DNA from 2 places in the Metabacillus sp. Hm71 genome. Region 2 is predicted to be linked to the other one. Evidence: riboswitches for the same ligand, from Rfam matches in the RefSeq annotation. Region 2 holds a riboswitch; the other holds the start of a gene.
What was found. Region 2 has a riboswitch for thiamine pyrophosphate ahead of thiT (energy-coupled thiamine transporter ThiT). Riboswitches for the same ligand answer to the same signal wherever they lie in the genome.

Region 1 (7,656 bases), 2.9 Mb from region 2:
CAAAAGTAGATAATGAATTGGATAACGAAAATGATATTGAACTAAAAGATAAAAACGTTAATAATGCAAAAGTCTTTAATAGTGGTAATGCGAAAGTAGATATTCATATTGTGGTAGATAGTGACTCCCGTGCAAGAGTAAAAGCAGAAGCAGATTCCGACCAGGAACAGGATCAGGAACAAGAACAAGACTAATAAATGATATTCAAAGAGGCTGTCTCAAAACCAAAGGGTCAGACCCTTTCGAGCCAGTCTCTTTAAACTAGTAGATAGGAGGTAAAACAATGGATGAAAATAAAGTAGAAAATTTAGTAGAACAGAAATTTAAAAATTTAAAACATAATGATAACAAGTCTAGTATTGATGCTAGTGGCAATTCCAATGTAGATATTTCAATTGATATTGATACAAAAGCGATCGCATATGCTATTCTATGCTCATTATATGCGACAGATAAATTAAATGAAAGCCAATTTCAAAAAGCACTAGAAAAATTCGAAACGGTGATGAAGAAAGAAGACGAAAAGAAAAATGGTTATAATCAATCAAATGTCATTGAATATCAAAGACCGAAAAGAAAATGGATTTAAAGAGAGGTTTTGGCGATAAAACTAGGTTACAGAGTAGACAAAATGCCAAAACCCTCTCTGTCTACCTTTGAGAGGGCTTTTATCCTTACTATATTATTTAGCCAACATAGCGATGATAAATCTTTTTCGCCTCAGCAATGTCCTTCGTCCCATGAATTAAGGCTCGTCCGTCCTTAAATAGAACGATTCGATGACTGCCAAAGGTCATTGATAATAAAAATGGATTTTCTAAAAACGCGTCAGCAATTGGTTTAACTCTTTCGGAAATTTGCTCAAAGGAAATCTGTTTCCCTGTACCTGGACGAAGCTGTACCGTATCCCTTCCGCAAAGAACAGCTGCTTTTGTTTCTTTTTCAGCCGATAAATAGGGATATACAGGGTTTGTTCCACAAGAAGGACAAGCCTTATTTTTCAGCTTTTCCATGTTGATCGATGAATATTGATTTTTCCAAAGGTCAAAGGATACAAGCTTGCTGCGCAGGTTTTCCTCGTCTCCAACAAGCAGCTTTAACACTTCTGCTGTTTGATGGGAGGTAACCATGCTGACAATTGGTGAAATAACCCCAACTGTATCACATGTCATTCCATCAAACGGGATATGCTTTAATAAACAATGCAGACATGGCGTTTTATTTGGGATGACCGTAAACGTTAGACCATAACTGCCGACACACCCGCCATATACCCACGGGATCCCATGCTTTAATGAAGCATCATTGATTAATAATCTTGTTTCAAAGTTATCTGTTGAATCCACGATCACATCAACACCATCTAACAAGTCTTCTATATTGGCTGATGTTAAATCTTCTACAATGGCATGAACTTCTACTTCAGAATTAATTTGCTGAAGACGTGTTTTAGCAGCTATTGCTTTTGGCATTCGATTTTTTGCATCTTCCTCTGTATAAAGCTGCTGTCTTTGCAAATTGCTCCATTCCACATAATCGCGGTCTATTATCGTTAATTTCCCAATACCGGCACGTGCAATCATTTCCGCATTTGCTGTGCCTAGTGCTCCGGCACCGACAATGAACACATGCTTTTGTTTGATTTTTTCTTGCCCGTTTTCCCCGATTGGCGAAAATAAGATTTGTCTTGAATATCGCTCCATTAAGTGGTCATCATTCCTTCTGTTGGACTGCTTGCTGTTGCATATTCCTTTTTAGGAATTCTGCCGGCTTCAAAGCCAAGTCTTCCGGCCTCGATTGCAAGCTTCATGGCAACGGCCATTTTCACCGGATCCTTTGCCGCAGAAACGGCTGTATTTAATAAAACGCCATCTGCTCCCAGCTCCATGGCACGTGCTGCATCTGCCGGTGAACCGATTCCTGCATCGACAATGACAGGAACATTGGATTGTTCAATGATAAATTTAAGATTTAAAGGATTTAAAATCCCTTGACCAGATCCAATTGGTGAAGCACCAGGCATGATGGCATGAACGCCTAATTCTTCTAATCTTCTTGCTAATACAACATCATCTGATGTATATGGTAAAACAATAAACCCTTCTTCTAACAGCATTTCACTAGCTTTTAATGTTTCTACTGGATCAGGAAGCAACGACCGGTCGCAGCCAATGACTTCAACTTTTATCATATCACATAAGCCAGATGCTTTTGCAAGCTTGGCAATTCTTACTGCTTCCTCTGCCGTTTTAGCCCCTGCTGTATTTGGAAGAAGCGTATACTTAGAAAGATCTAACTGCTCTAAAAAGTTTGGCTGTGATGCTTCAAAGATATTCATACGGCGAACCGCAAACGTTAGGATTTCTGCCTCTGATTGTGCAACAGCTTCCTTTTGAATTTCAAATGACGGATATTTCCCAGTTCCCAATAATAATCTTGAGTTAAATTGTTTATCTGCAATGTTTAACATTGGCTCATCCTCCTCCTACAAAATGAACAAATTCAACTTCATCACCGTTTTGGATTGATGTCGTTTCATATTGATCTTTTAAAATAATTTCTCGATTATGCTCGACAATGACAAGACGGTCCTCCAGCTTGTAATGTGCTAGCAGTTGCTGAATCGTCGTAACATCATTTCCCAGCTCGACAATTTCTCCATTTAACTTAATGCTCATTTTCCCACCTCACGCCTGTACATAAATTCGGTTGATCGAAAATGCCCTTATATAGTCTTCATTTTGCTGCCTGTTCAAAATCAGATCCCTTATCATCATCCCTGTTTGCGGGGCTAAAAGGATACCGTTTCGATAATGTCCTGTTGCAAAATAAATCTGTTCTCCTTCAGGATGCTGACCAATATATGGTTTTCCATCATGTGATTGCGGCCTTAATCCAGCCCATGTCTCAACCAGTTGAGCTGATTTTAACTCCGGCAAGAGTGGTGCCACTTTTTCAATAAGAGACTGGATTCCTCCGATTGTCGGCTCAGTACTCCAATCATCCTCAACCATAGTTGCCCCGATAACAAATCTGCCATCACCCTTTGGAACGATATAACAATGATCATAAAAAATCGTTCGCTCTAAGCCGATTTGATTGCTTTTTACAGAAAGACATTCTCCTTTTACAGGCTTCATCCCAGCGTTAATACCCAACTGGTTAAAAAAGTGCCCGCTCCAAACGCCATTTGCGACAACAACCTTGCTGCAAGTGAAATCGGCAAGCGGGGTAGAAAGCATATATTCGTTTGCAGCACTCTTCTTGATTGTATGGACAGGAGTATTCTCTAAAATAGTTGCACCTAGCAAACTAGCAGACTTTGCAAAAGCCGCACAAACATGTTTTGGTGAAACATGGCCATCCTCTGGGATGTAAAGGGCCCCTTTAATCCCTGCAGATAACATTGGCTCATGCTCAAGCACTGTTTCTTTTTCATGCCATGCTACTGTTTCATATTGTGTTACCGCTTCTTTTAAGGAACGTGCTTCAGCATCCGTCATGGCGATCTTGTACATGCCTTTATCGACAAGCTGAATATTAATTTGCGATAATTCTGAAAGCTCATCCCTCAGGACACGATAGTGGCGCTGACTCTCCTTTGCGAACTGAAAGAAGGCATCATTATTTTCAAGCTCAGAGTTTGCACCAAGCATCCCTGCCGCAGCTCTTGTTGCCCCGGTACCGATCTTATTTCCCTCTAACACAAGGACAGATACGCCCTCTTTCGCCAGCTGATAGGCTATCGATTGACCAATGATTCCGCCGCCGATGATGCCTACATCATAATGCTTTTTCATTTGATTTCACCTCCGTTAAGCTTTTCTTAATTTCCCGCAAGGCATGACGAGGTTCACTGCTTGACATAACATAGGACATCACCGCAACCCCGCCAGCCTTTAATCCCGAAAGCTTTTGAACAGTTTCAGGGGTCATTCCGCCAATGGCGATAACCGGAATTTCGATCCTTTCACATATTTCAGCGAATTGAGGTATGCCCCGTGGTGCTAGACCAGCCTTTGAGTTAGTTGTAAACACGTGTCCAAACAACAAATAATCTGCACCAGCTTCTTCAGCCTCTATTGCTTCCTGCAGAGAATGAACCGAACGGCCAATCCTTAAGGATGGTCTTAGCTTTCTTACCTTTTCAATGGAAAAGCTATGACCAGGCAAATGGATATTAAATAAATCGTTTAATATTGCTGCATCAACGCGATCATTGATCACAATCTTTTTCTTAGGGACTCCACCGGTTATCAGAATTGAAACAATTTCCATTAGTTCTGAGGCTGTTTTCGTTCTTTCACGAATGTGAATATAATCTGCTTCTTCGTGAAAGCGTAAGATTTGTTTCGTTAATTCCTCAACCGTTTGCTTCCCATCTGTAATGACATGAATTTCCAAGTTTTTCACTTCCAATAAAAAAACCACTTTCCTATAGGTAAGAAAGTGGTTTACATACATAATTAGAATATGCCGTAATTCCACTTCCCTACGCTGGTACAAACCAGATCAGGTTATAAGGGTTTAAAAGAAACACTTTAATCTCAGCCCCTCAATTGGGGATCCCCTAGCGGTTTTCATCATTATTTACTTATCTCTATCATACCAAATGTTTCTCAACTTTCAAGAAAAAATTCATCAAATAAGCTCAAGTTCTTTCAGGTCCTGAAAAACAGTTCAGATTTTTTACTATCTATATATAATTTAACTAGATTAAATTTTTATCTAAACTCTATTATTTTTCAAAAAACTCTTTAATGCTCGATATAATTCTTTTCTGTTCCGAAAGTGTTAATACTGGGTAAATAGGGAGAGCTAAAATCCTTTTTGAAATATTCTCTGTTATAGGAAAATCGCCTTCTTTATACTTTAAATATTTGAATGCTTCTTGAAGATGAAGTGGAATTGGATAATAGATAGCTGTAGCAATATTTTTATTATTTAAAAATAGAGATAGTTCATCACGTTTATTGGTTTCTATACAGTATTGATGGAAAGTATGCTCTCTGGCTTGGAATATTGATGGGGTTTTTACGATTCTATTTAGTTTCTCGGTATATCTTTTAGCAATTTCTCTTCTTCTTTTTAAAAACTCATCCAAGTATTTTAATTTTTCAATTAAAATAGCAGCTTGAATATCATCTAATCGACTGTTATGACCAATTACTTTATGAATATATTTATGTTTACTACTACCATGATTTCTTAGTTCAATGATTTTTTCATATAAATCTCTTTCGTTGGTAACTATCATCCCAGCGTCTCCAAAAGCCCCTAAATTTTTAGATGGAAAAAATGAAAAACACCCCACATGACCGATAGATCCAACTCTTTTCCCCTTATATTCTGTACCAATTGCCTGACAAGCATCTTCTATAACTTTAAGATTATGTTTTTTAGCAATGTCCATAATTGAATCCATTTCTGCAGGATATCCAAATAAATGGACAATAATTACAGCTTTGGTTTTCGACGTTACTGCTTCCTCTATTTTTTTAGGATCAATATTATAAGTATTTTGATCAATATCTACAAATACTGGTTTTGCACCTGAGAGTGCAATAGATTCTGCAGTAGCAAAAAAAGTAAAAGGAGTTGTAATAACTTCATCTCCCTCCCCAATTTTTAGCGCTTTAAGTGCTAAAAGAAGGGCATCACTTCCATTTGCTACTCCAATCGCATAAGAGGTTTTAATATACTTAGCTATACAATTTTCAAGCTCTTTTCCCTTACTCCCTAAAATATAAGAACCACTATCAAGAACTTCTTTAACAGCCTTATAGATTGGTTCCTTTATCAATTCTAATTCCTTCTTTAAATCAAGCATGGGAATCACTTTAAAAACCTGCCTTTATCTATATTTTATCCCTTTACATCATTGAAATTTTAATTAGTTACCTATACCTTTATATTCAATCCCTAATTTTTCAATTTCATTTTTATTTAAAACATTTCGTCCATCTATGATCAGCTTACAATTTGAAAAGTTTTCAAACTTTAATTCTCTATATTCATCATGAAATGCCTGTAATATGATTATGTCAATATTTTTTACCATCTCATCCTCCAATGATAAAGGAGTAACCCCATAAGATGAGATCTCGAGGTTAGTATACAGTGGATCGTTTATAAATATATTTGCTTCTTTTTGTTTTATTAAATCAACTAATAATAATGTAGAAGATTTAAATACTTCCTTAACATTTTCTCTAAAAGAAAGACCTAAAATGAGTATATTTTGTTTTTTTATATCCCCAATTTCTTTTTCAATTAATTTAACAGCATATTTTGACATACTATCGTTAATTTTTCTGGCTGTAAAAATTAAACCGTTTGCCAATCCCCTATTAATAAAAAAGTAGGGATAAACCGGGATACAATGTCCTCCTACACCTACTCCTGGATAATGTAAATTAGAAAATGGTTGACTATTACCAGCTTTTATTACTTCTAACATACTAACTCCTTTTTGATCAGCATATACAGCTAACTCATTTGCTAAAGCAATATTTACGTCGCGATAAACAGATTCTGCAACTTTAGTAAACTCTGCTGTTTCAAGATTACTTACTTTTATTACTTTACAATTTAAAGCTTTTGCATAAAAGTTTGAAGCCAATTCTAAACTTCTTTCGTTAATTCCACCAACAATCTTTGGATATTCTTTTAGATTATTAAGAATATGATTTGAATAAACTCTTTCAGGACTATAGGCTAAATAAAAGTCATTCCCCATTTTCAATCCTGATATTTCTTCAATCTTTTTACCAAATCGATTTCTTGTATCACCAGTAGGGATGGTAGTCTCAAAAATAACAAGAGTTCCCTTCCTTATTCCTTTAGCAATCTCATATACGGCTGAATCAATAAATTGGTAATTCACATTATTGTTATCATCAATTAGTACTGGAACAATGACAACAACTACTTTAGATTTACTTACCGCATCAACTGTATTTATTGTTGCTGTCAATGTTTTAGCCTGATGGGCTTTTTCCAATAGCGTATTTAATCCTGGCTCATTTGTAATATGGGATTTCCCCATATTAACTAGGGAAACTATCTTTTTATTTATATCCGCTCCATTAACATAAAAACCATTGTTAGAAAAAACAGCTGCCAATGGCAATCCAATCTTCCCTAAACCCACTACTGCTACAGTATTATGCTCCAATCTTTAACCTCCTTGATTTACAATAAGAGTTAAACAATTACTTCCATAATTTTAGTTTATGGTTTTTATAGAATATATGTTTAGACACCTTACTTATTTTTGATTATTTCTTTTTATTGTGTGAAATTACCAAATAAAAATATTATTTTTTTCTTTTTTTCATATATTGTTAAAAGCAACATAAAAAGGGGTGTTAACCAATTATGATGAAGAAAATAAAAATTTTAGTGTTTATTAAACCATTTTGGAAAAGGCTAGCTAAACATAAAGTAAAATTTGACATGATCAAAGCATTTGAAGAATATGCCAATATTTTTTATTGGTATAATGACGGTGATATCGAACAGATCCTTAAAAACCTATTAGAAAATCATAATTTCAAACCAGATTTTATATTTTTATACGATAACTCTCTTATTGACCTTGCACCAACTATCTCAGGTTTAAACAAAATAGCTATACCTAAAGGGTACTTAATA
Region 2 (7,656 bases):
CAGCTCATCCGAAAACACTCCGCTCATTATGTAAAGCTCTTTAAGTAAGCTGGGGATTTCAGGATCAACCAAAAAGAGCAGGGCGATATTTGTAAGGTGGCCAATCGCTAAAAGGGAGATTTCATGTGGATTTGCCCGAATGGTTTTCCGCATAAAGTCTACCGCTTGATTCTTTTTAAAGGATGTCTCATGGGCCCAATATGTTAATTTAGCCGCACCATCTGGTATAGGATACAGGCTATTTGGAAGCATTGTCTGTTCTGCTCCTGCATAAATCGATATGTTTTCTCCAGCTGCTTTGCAAATAGCATCCGCTATCATCGCTCTTTTTTCTACTTCGCCTCCTACTGTTGTGATTCCCACTATCTCACATAGTGGCTGCCGTAGCAGATAGGCCAGGCATAAAGCGTCATCAATATCTCCGCCGATATCTGTGTCGAGTAATATTTTCTTCATTTAGACCTCTCCAATCCATTGGATAATAGTTATTTTTTCGACTATTTGAAGAAAACTTCCTTTATTTCTAAGCGATAAAGCAATGTTTCCTTCAATTTAATAAATAAGAAATAGATTGTTCATCATTTATTCATATTTTTTGGAAATGCTACCAAATGGAGATGACAGAAGCTGCGGAAGGATAATGGAGCATTTTGGGACACAATCTTAGCGTTAGGGTCAAAGTCAACTCACATAAAATAATTGATGTATGGAGGTTAAGAACATGAAAAAACAAATATTTACGATTGTCTTTTCTGGTGCTTTGGCTATAGGCATTATTTCAGCCAATCCTGTTTTAGCAGGAGAAAATCAATCAGTTGAAGATGTTAAAGGAGAGGTAGAATTTGCTGGACATGGGCATATGCATAAAAACCCCGAGAAACATGTGGAATTCTATAGGAAGCAAGCAGAAAAGTTAGGAATTAAGACCGAGGGCAAGGATGCACGAGCACTGGCAGAAGAAGTTCATATGGCATATTTGAAACAAGAGGCAAAAAAGCTTGGGATTGAAACAGATGGGAAGGATTTTAAGACATTAGCAAATGAGGTAAGAAAAATTCGCCTTCAAAATAAAGCAAAAGAGCTCGGTATTTCAATTGAGGGCAAAGACTTGAATGAACTGGCATATGAAGTAAGAGAAACACTTATTGTAAACAAAGCGAAAGAATTAAAAATTGGCACTAAAGGTAAAGATTTAGAAGGGCTTGCAAAAGAGGTTCGCCTTGCTATCCTCAAAAAAGATGCAGCGGAATTGGGGATTAATCCAGATGGAAAGCAAGAGAAGGAGCTGATTAAAGAAGTTATTGATAAAAAAATCCTGCAAACTGCTAAAAAGCTAGGTATTGATACTAGGAATAAATCCACCCATGAAATCATGGAGGAAGTGTTCACCAACCATGCCGAAGAAGCAAAGAAACAAAAGCTTTTCCCGTTTGATGGGGAAAGAGGTTTTTATTTTGGCGGACATAAAGGCGGCTTTCATAAAGGGAAATCAAGCGAACATAATAAAAAAGAACAAGAATAGTGTAGATAAGCTCAAAAAACTCTGCAAAGAAGGGGCTTTTTGAGCTTGTAGGCTTTATTAATGTGGAAAAAGTTGGACTGGGAAAATATTTCATTTCATCAACAAATTTTGCTCCTACTCCTCGTTCTTTTCATGGTAGAATAGGTAAGGTTTATCATAAAGAGTAGGAGAGGCAAATCATGAATTCTTATCGTTTCTATCCATATATCGCGCTTGTGATTGGAGTTATTGCCGTCTCAACTTCGGCAATCTTTGTGAAGCTTACATTAGCTCCAGCACCTGTTATTGCCTTTTATCGCTTACTTTTTTCAACAATCCTTATTGCACCGCTATTTTTTTGGAAATGCATAAATGAGGTAAAAGGCATGGCTAAGAAGGATTGGGTATATTCGACGATAGCAGGCGTATTATTAGCATTCCATTTTATCTTATGGTTTGAATCCTTGAACTTTACTTCTGTTGCGAGTTCTGTTGTGCTTGTAACGCTACAGCCGTTATTTTCGTTTATTGGGACCTATTTGTTTTTTAAAGAAAAAGTTTCGGGAATTGCAGCAGTTAGCGGTATCATTGCCATTGCTGGGAGCGTTGTCATTAGCTGGGGTGACTTTCAAATCAGTGGTCTTGCATTGTTTGGTGATGTCTTAGCTCTTGCCGCATGTGCATTGATCACGGCGTATTTGCTATTTGGTCAAGGAATTAGAAAGCGCCATTCTTTAACCTTATATACCTTTATTGTTTATGGAATCAGCTCGCTAACATTGCTTATATATTGCTTGCTATTCCAATATCCATTAGCACCTTATCCGGTGACTGATTGGTATTATTTTTTAGTGCTTGCAATTGTCCCAACGCTATTAGGACATTCTCTTTTTAATTGGTCAATAAAATGGGTGAGTACAAATTTGGTTTCAGTCATGATCTTATTTGAGCCTGTTGGGGCTATTATCCTAGCCTATTATGTCCTTGGCGAAAATGTGATTCTATCACAAGTATTTGGCGGATCTATAATTATGGTCGGAATTACATTATTTTTGCTAGAAAATCGGCTTTCTAAAAAAGAATTAAAGCCTGTTAGCTAATTAGCTGCAGGCTCTTTAAAATTAGTCGATTGCTTTGCTTCTTCTAAATAATTCGTTTGTAAATCATCAATAGTGATCCCGGTTGCTCGAGTAAATCCCTTATGAAAATCGTTCGCCTCAGCTGTTTCAACAATAATCTTCTTAATCATTGCTTCTCCATATGTATTTGTTAAAAATTTTATTGCATAATAGCTTTGCAGGTAGACATCGTAATCTTTTAACCGGTATTTTTCCCACTCATCATGTGTTTCAAGCTTTTCAAAGGACGTTTCTTGAAATGGATAATAACGGTGTGTAACGTCATACATAGCAATGTATTCGGCAACACCTTCGTGAAACCATAATGGAATTCTATTAACAAAAAGGCCTTGCTCTTTTATAAATGCTTGTAAGTGGTAATGTGTGTACTCATGCATGATGGTACTCTGGAAGTAAAACGAGCCTGGCATACGATTAGCTAAAATCTCGTCTAAATCAGAAATGGCCACTCCGACAGTATTATTCGGATCATCAAAATAACCCATTGTCTCAATAAGAGAGGTTTTCTTATAAAGATCTTCTGAAGATGAGTGAAGGATTAGGTCAATCTTATTATCCTTAATACGACCAAATAAACTTGTCGTTATCGAATCGGCTTTTTCAAGAATACCTTCAATGATAGGCAAAAGCTCCCTTTCATGTGGTTGATAATAGATATTCACATTTCGATATGTTTTTATTAATTTATTTTCCTTCATTGCTAGATAATCGATTGGCGGGGTTTCGTTTTCTTGAAACGGCAGCATATAAAGTCCGACTTTTTCATCTATCGTAAGGTTTTTGCCAAGCTCTGTAGAAATCATGAAGTTGATGGAAAAGAAGAATACGCTCATTAACGTAAATACGATGGATAAGCAACAAAGGGAAATGAGCCCGCTAATTCCCTTTAGGAAAAGAAGATGAAAATCCTTTTTTATGCTGATAAATGCATATAGGCAATAACAAAAAAGCGTAAATGAAAGAAGTACTAAGATTATGCTAAAAATAAGGTTTATGTTTATGTTCATAAATAAAAATAAGCCTATTAAACTAACAAAAATCACGATAAATGAAATAATGGAGTAAACCAGGTTTTTTATAAAAGTGATAAATATCTTCAATTTGACCTCCTAAATACGATGTATCTTTACTCATATTTATGAGGCAACGTTGGAAAAAATCATGAAATTTGCTATTAAATTTTTGAAAGAAAAAAGACGTTATGCGTGATGCACAACGCCTTAAACTAGTAGGTATTAAACTTGCTGATAAAAAATCGATGATAAATAAGCAAAAGTAAAGCCGAGAGGCATGCAGACAATCACAGCCAATCCTTGAACAGGCCCCTCTTCATTACTAATCCGAATCGCTTCTTTATAACCGTAAGAGAAATGGAATAATGATAAGAAAAATGTTAGTAACATGAGTGCAAATGAAATATTCATCATCAAGTCCTCCGCTTTTTCGTTCTATTCTTTCTATTAATACATGCTAGAACATCGGAAAATATGATAACTTTATTAGGTTTTTTCCTAGAAAGGGTAAACTCTATTAATCGTAAATATGATTAGAGAGAAGGGGAAGGTAGAGAAGAAGGAAGGCAACCTGCTGCTACTATAATAAGGATGGGAGATGCCCTTTTAAGGCAGCTCCCCTTTCGATTTGTAATGTTGCTATGTCTTTTTTATAACAGCGATTCTGCTCCATCAATAAAAATTTCAGTTCCGGTAATGTGACTCGATTCGTCAGAGGCGAGGAAGGAAACGAGTTTGGCAACTTGCTCTGGTTTTCCTGGACCATGTTCCAATGGCTGGCTTCCCTTAGGGTATTCTACAGGTATTTCAATCTTATTAACCTCAGGTGTTTTCTTGGTATTTTTTCCAATATTCGTTTCGATTGCTCCAGGACAAATAACATTTACTCTAATTTTATATTGGGCCAACTCCAATGCTGCCATTTTTGCAAAAGCGATTTGTCCTGCTTTAGATGTACTATAGGCTGACATTCCGGAGGTTGAAAATACGCGGCTTCCGTTAATAGAGCTGGTAATAATAATGCTCCCGCCTTTTTCTTTCATTTTCGGAATAGCATATTTAACCGTTAGAAAAGTACCTTTTAAATTTGTGTGAATCGTTTTATCCCAGTCTTCTGGGTTTAAATCTTCAATTGGAGCAAGAACTCCATTTATTCCTGCGTTTGCAAACACTATATCTAATCCTCCCCAATTTTCTATCGCTTCTTCAATTCCCGCCTTTACCCGTTTTTGGTCGGATAGATCGACATCAGCAATGATTGCCTCTCCCTGAAATTCTTCGATTTCCTTCTTGACCTTTTCTGCATTCTCTTCTTTTATATCCATAAGACAAATCTTTGCTCCTTGTTTTGCCAAATGGATGGCAGCTGCTCGGCCTATTCCTGAGCTGCCGCCAGTTACTACTGCTACCTTATTCGCAAACTTTTTATGCTCAAAAGTAATCATATGGACCTCCAAAAAAATTATTTGTATACTAGTATCTCTAGAAAATTAACTTTTACTTAATAGAAAATTTGTAATTTAAAAACGCAAAAAAAGGCCTGTCACATAAGAGAGACAGACCCATTTGCATTATTGTCTTTTTGTAATTAAACGAGGTGCAGTTAATAATAAAAAACTAATAACGATGGCAGAAACGATAATGGTTGGAATCATATAGGATGCATTATACGCAATCGAATAAAGCAATACGGGCATTCCTTCTGGAGTAAGGGAAGCAAAAAAGAAAACTCCTGCTATGACATGAACAATAAGTCGGAGTACTCCTCCGAGAAAAGTGCCAAGAATTATGAACAATATTACCGATTTACGTTTTTTATTTAGTAAAGCTTGACGAACCTGCTTTAAGAAAATTCCGCCAAAACCAACAACTGTAAAAGCTAAATAGTAATCAAGAAACCCTTGGACTGGATGAATAATATATGGGTTTCCTAGGACAGCTTGCAGAAATCCTAATAAAAGCCCTGTTAATAGCCCTCCCTTTATTCCCCAGCGATAAGCCATAATAAAAACAGGAATCATACCTAAAGAAATCGAACCACCTTGTGGGAGTTTTCCGATTATCCCTGATAATAAATCCAAAAGGAAGGCCAATGCAGATAACATTGCTACCTCAATTAAAAATAATAATCGTTGATTCACTTGCAAACTAAAAACCTCTCTCCTTGCATAAAACCAATAGGCTGCCAAAGCTGTTACTAATATTAATAGAAGAAAAAATGACTACTTTTCGAATGGAAATACAAAAAAGCAATGATTGGAATTGGATTGATGGTACCATTCATTGCTTCTAATTTATAACCATCCACATCCCTACACTAGTGCTAACTAACAGGTTCAAAGGGTCAGAACAATTCCAAATTGTTCAATCTCAGCCACTGGCTCCCCTTGTGGTATATATGCATTTATTTTATTTTGATTTTTACTATACCTTAAACTATTTCGATTAAGCAAGCTTGAATTAATATTACTAAAAGTATGACTGAGAATCTAAAATACAAAGAAAATAATGAAAACAAAAAAGTACTTGATATATATTTTTTGCTGTGTTATATTAAAAAACGCCGCTGCTGAAGTGCGAATAAACAACATTACAATTTTTCATTTATAAAAAAAAGTTGACAAGCATTCAGTAAGATGATATATTGAGAAGGTCGCTTCTGGCGAGAAGATATAACAAATGATCTTTGAAAACTAAACAAAACCAAGCGTGCCAACGTTAATTTCGATTAACAAACAACGTACTAAAATAGTACATTATTATGAGCTATATCAACTCTTTATTGGAGAGTTTGATCCTGGCTCAGGACGAACGCTGGCGGCGTGCCTAATACATGCAAGTCGAGCGAATCTGAGGGAGCTTGCTCCCGATGATTAGCGGCGGACGGGTGAGTAACACGTGGGTAACCTGCCTGTAAGATTGGGATAACTCCGGGAAACCGGAGCTAATACCGGATAACATTTCGAACCGCATGGTTCGAAGTTGAAAGGTGGCTTTTGCTACCACTTACAGATGGACCCGCGGCGCATTAGCTAGTTGGTGAGGTAACGGCTCACCAAGGCAACGATGCGTAGCCGACCTGAGAGGGTGATCGGCCACACTGGGACTGAGACACGGCCCAGACTCCTACGGGAGGCAGCAGTAGGGAATCTTCCGCAATGGACGAAAGTCTGACGGAGCAACGCCGCGTGAGCGAAGAAGGCCTTCGGGTCGTAAAGCTCTGTTGTTAGGGAAGAACAAGTACCGTTCAAATAGGGCGGTACCTTGACGGTACCTAACCAGAAAGCCACGGCTAACTACGTGCCAGCAGCCGCGGTAATACGTAGGTGGCAAGCGTTGTCCGGAATTATTGGGCGTAAAGCGCGCGCAGGCGGTTTCTTAAGTCTGATGTGAAAGCCCACGGCTCAACCGTGGAGGGTCATTGGAAACTGGGGAACTTGAGTGCAGAAGAGGAGAGTGGAATTCCACGTGTAGCGGTGAAATGCGTAGAGATGTGGAGGAACACCAGTGGCGAAGGCGACTCTCTGGTCTGTAACTGACGCTGAGGCGCGAAAGCGTGGGGAGCGAACAGGATTAGATACCCTGGTAGTCCACGCCGTAAACGATGAGTGCTAAGTGTTAGAGGGTTTCCGCCCTTTAGTGCTGCAGCAAACGCATTAAGCACTCCGCCTGGGGAGTACGGTCGCAAGACTGAAACTCAAAGGAATTGACGGGGGCCCGCACAAGCGGTGGAGCATGTGGTTTAATTCGAAGCAACGCGAAGAACCTTACCAGGTCTTGACATCCTTCGCTACTTCTAGAGATAGAAGGTTCCCCTTCGGGGGACGAAGTGACAGGTGGTGCATGGTTGTCGTCAGCTCGTGTCGTGAGATGTTGGGTTAAGTCCCGCAACGAGCGCAACCCTTGATCTTAGTTGCCAGCATTCAGTTGGGCACTCTAAGGTGACTGCCGGTGACAAACCGGAGGAAGGTGGGGATGACGTCAAATCATCATGCCCCTTATG

Region 1: it holds a riboswitch for thiamine pyrophosphate, as region 2 does, so the genes downstream of both, tenI (thiazole tautomerase TenI) here and thiT (energy-coupled thiamine transporter ThiT) in region 2, are expected to answer to the same signal.

The regions. Positions count from the first base shown of each region.
Region 1 covers NZ_CM200278.1:1,236,332-1,243,987, reverse strand. Annotated here, with positions in the region: gene ACSVDH_RS06215 (hypothetical protein) at 1-194, shown strand, start outside; gene ACSVDH_RS06210 (hypothetical protein) at 284-589, shown strand; gene ACSVDH_RS06205 (thiazole biosynthesis adenylyltransferase ThiF) at 687-1,703, opposite strand; gene ACSVDH_RS06200 (thiazole synthase) at 1,703-2,470, opposite strand; gene thiS (sulfur carrier protein ThiS) at 2,475-2,678, opposite strand; gene thiO (glycine oxidase ThiO) at 2,688-3,800, opposite strand; gene tenI (thiazole tautomerase TenI) at 3,784-4,413, opposite strand; TPP riboswitch at 4,473-4,582, opposite strand; gene ACSVDH_RS06180 (DegT/DnrJ/EryC1/StrS family aminotransferase) at 4,739-5,830, opposite strand; gene ACSVDH_RS06175 (nucleotide sugar dehydrogenase) at 5,894-7,177, opposite strand; gene ACSVDH_RS06170 (glycosyltransferase family protein) at 7,381-7,656, shown strand, end outside.
Region 2 covers NZ_CM200278.1:4,431,164-4,438,819, reverse strand. Annotated here, with positions in the region: gene ACSVDH_RS22030 (nucleoside hydrolase) at 1-456, opposite strand, end outside; gene ACSVDH_RS22025 (hypothetical protein) at 722-1,522, shown strand; gene ACSVDH_RS22020 (DMT family transporter) at 1,702-2,601, shown strand; gene ACSVDH_RS22015 (gluzincin family metallopeptidase) at 2,598-3,740, opposite strand; gene ACSVDH_RS22010 (hypothetical protein) at 3,876-4,064, opposite strand; gene ACSVDH_RS22005 (SDR family oxidoreductase) at 4,304-5,098, opposite strand; gene thiT (energy-coupled thiamine transporter ThiT) at 5,225-5,794, opposite strand; TPP riboswitch at 5,946-6,051, opposite strand; rRNA gene ACSVDH_RS21995 (16S ribosomal RNA) at 6,433-7,656, shown strand, end outside.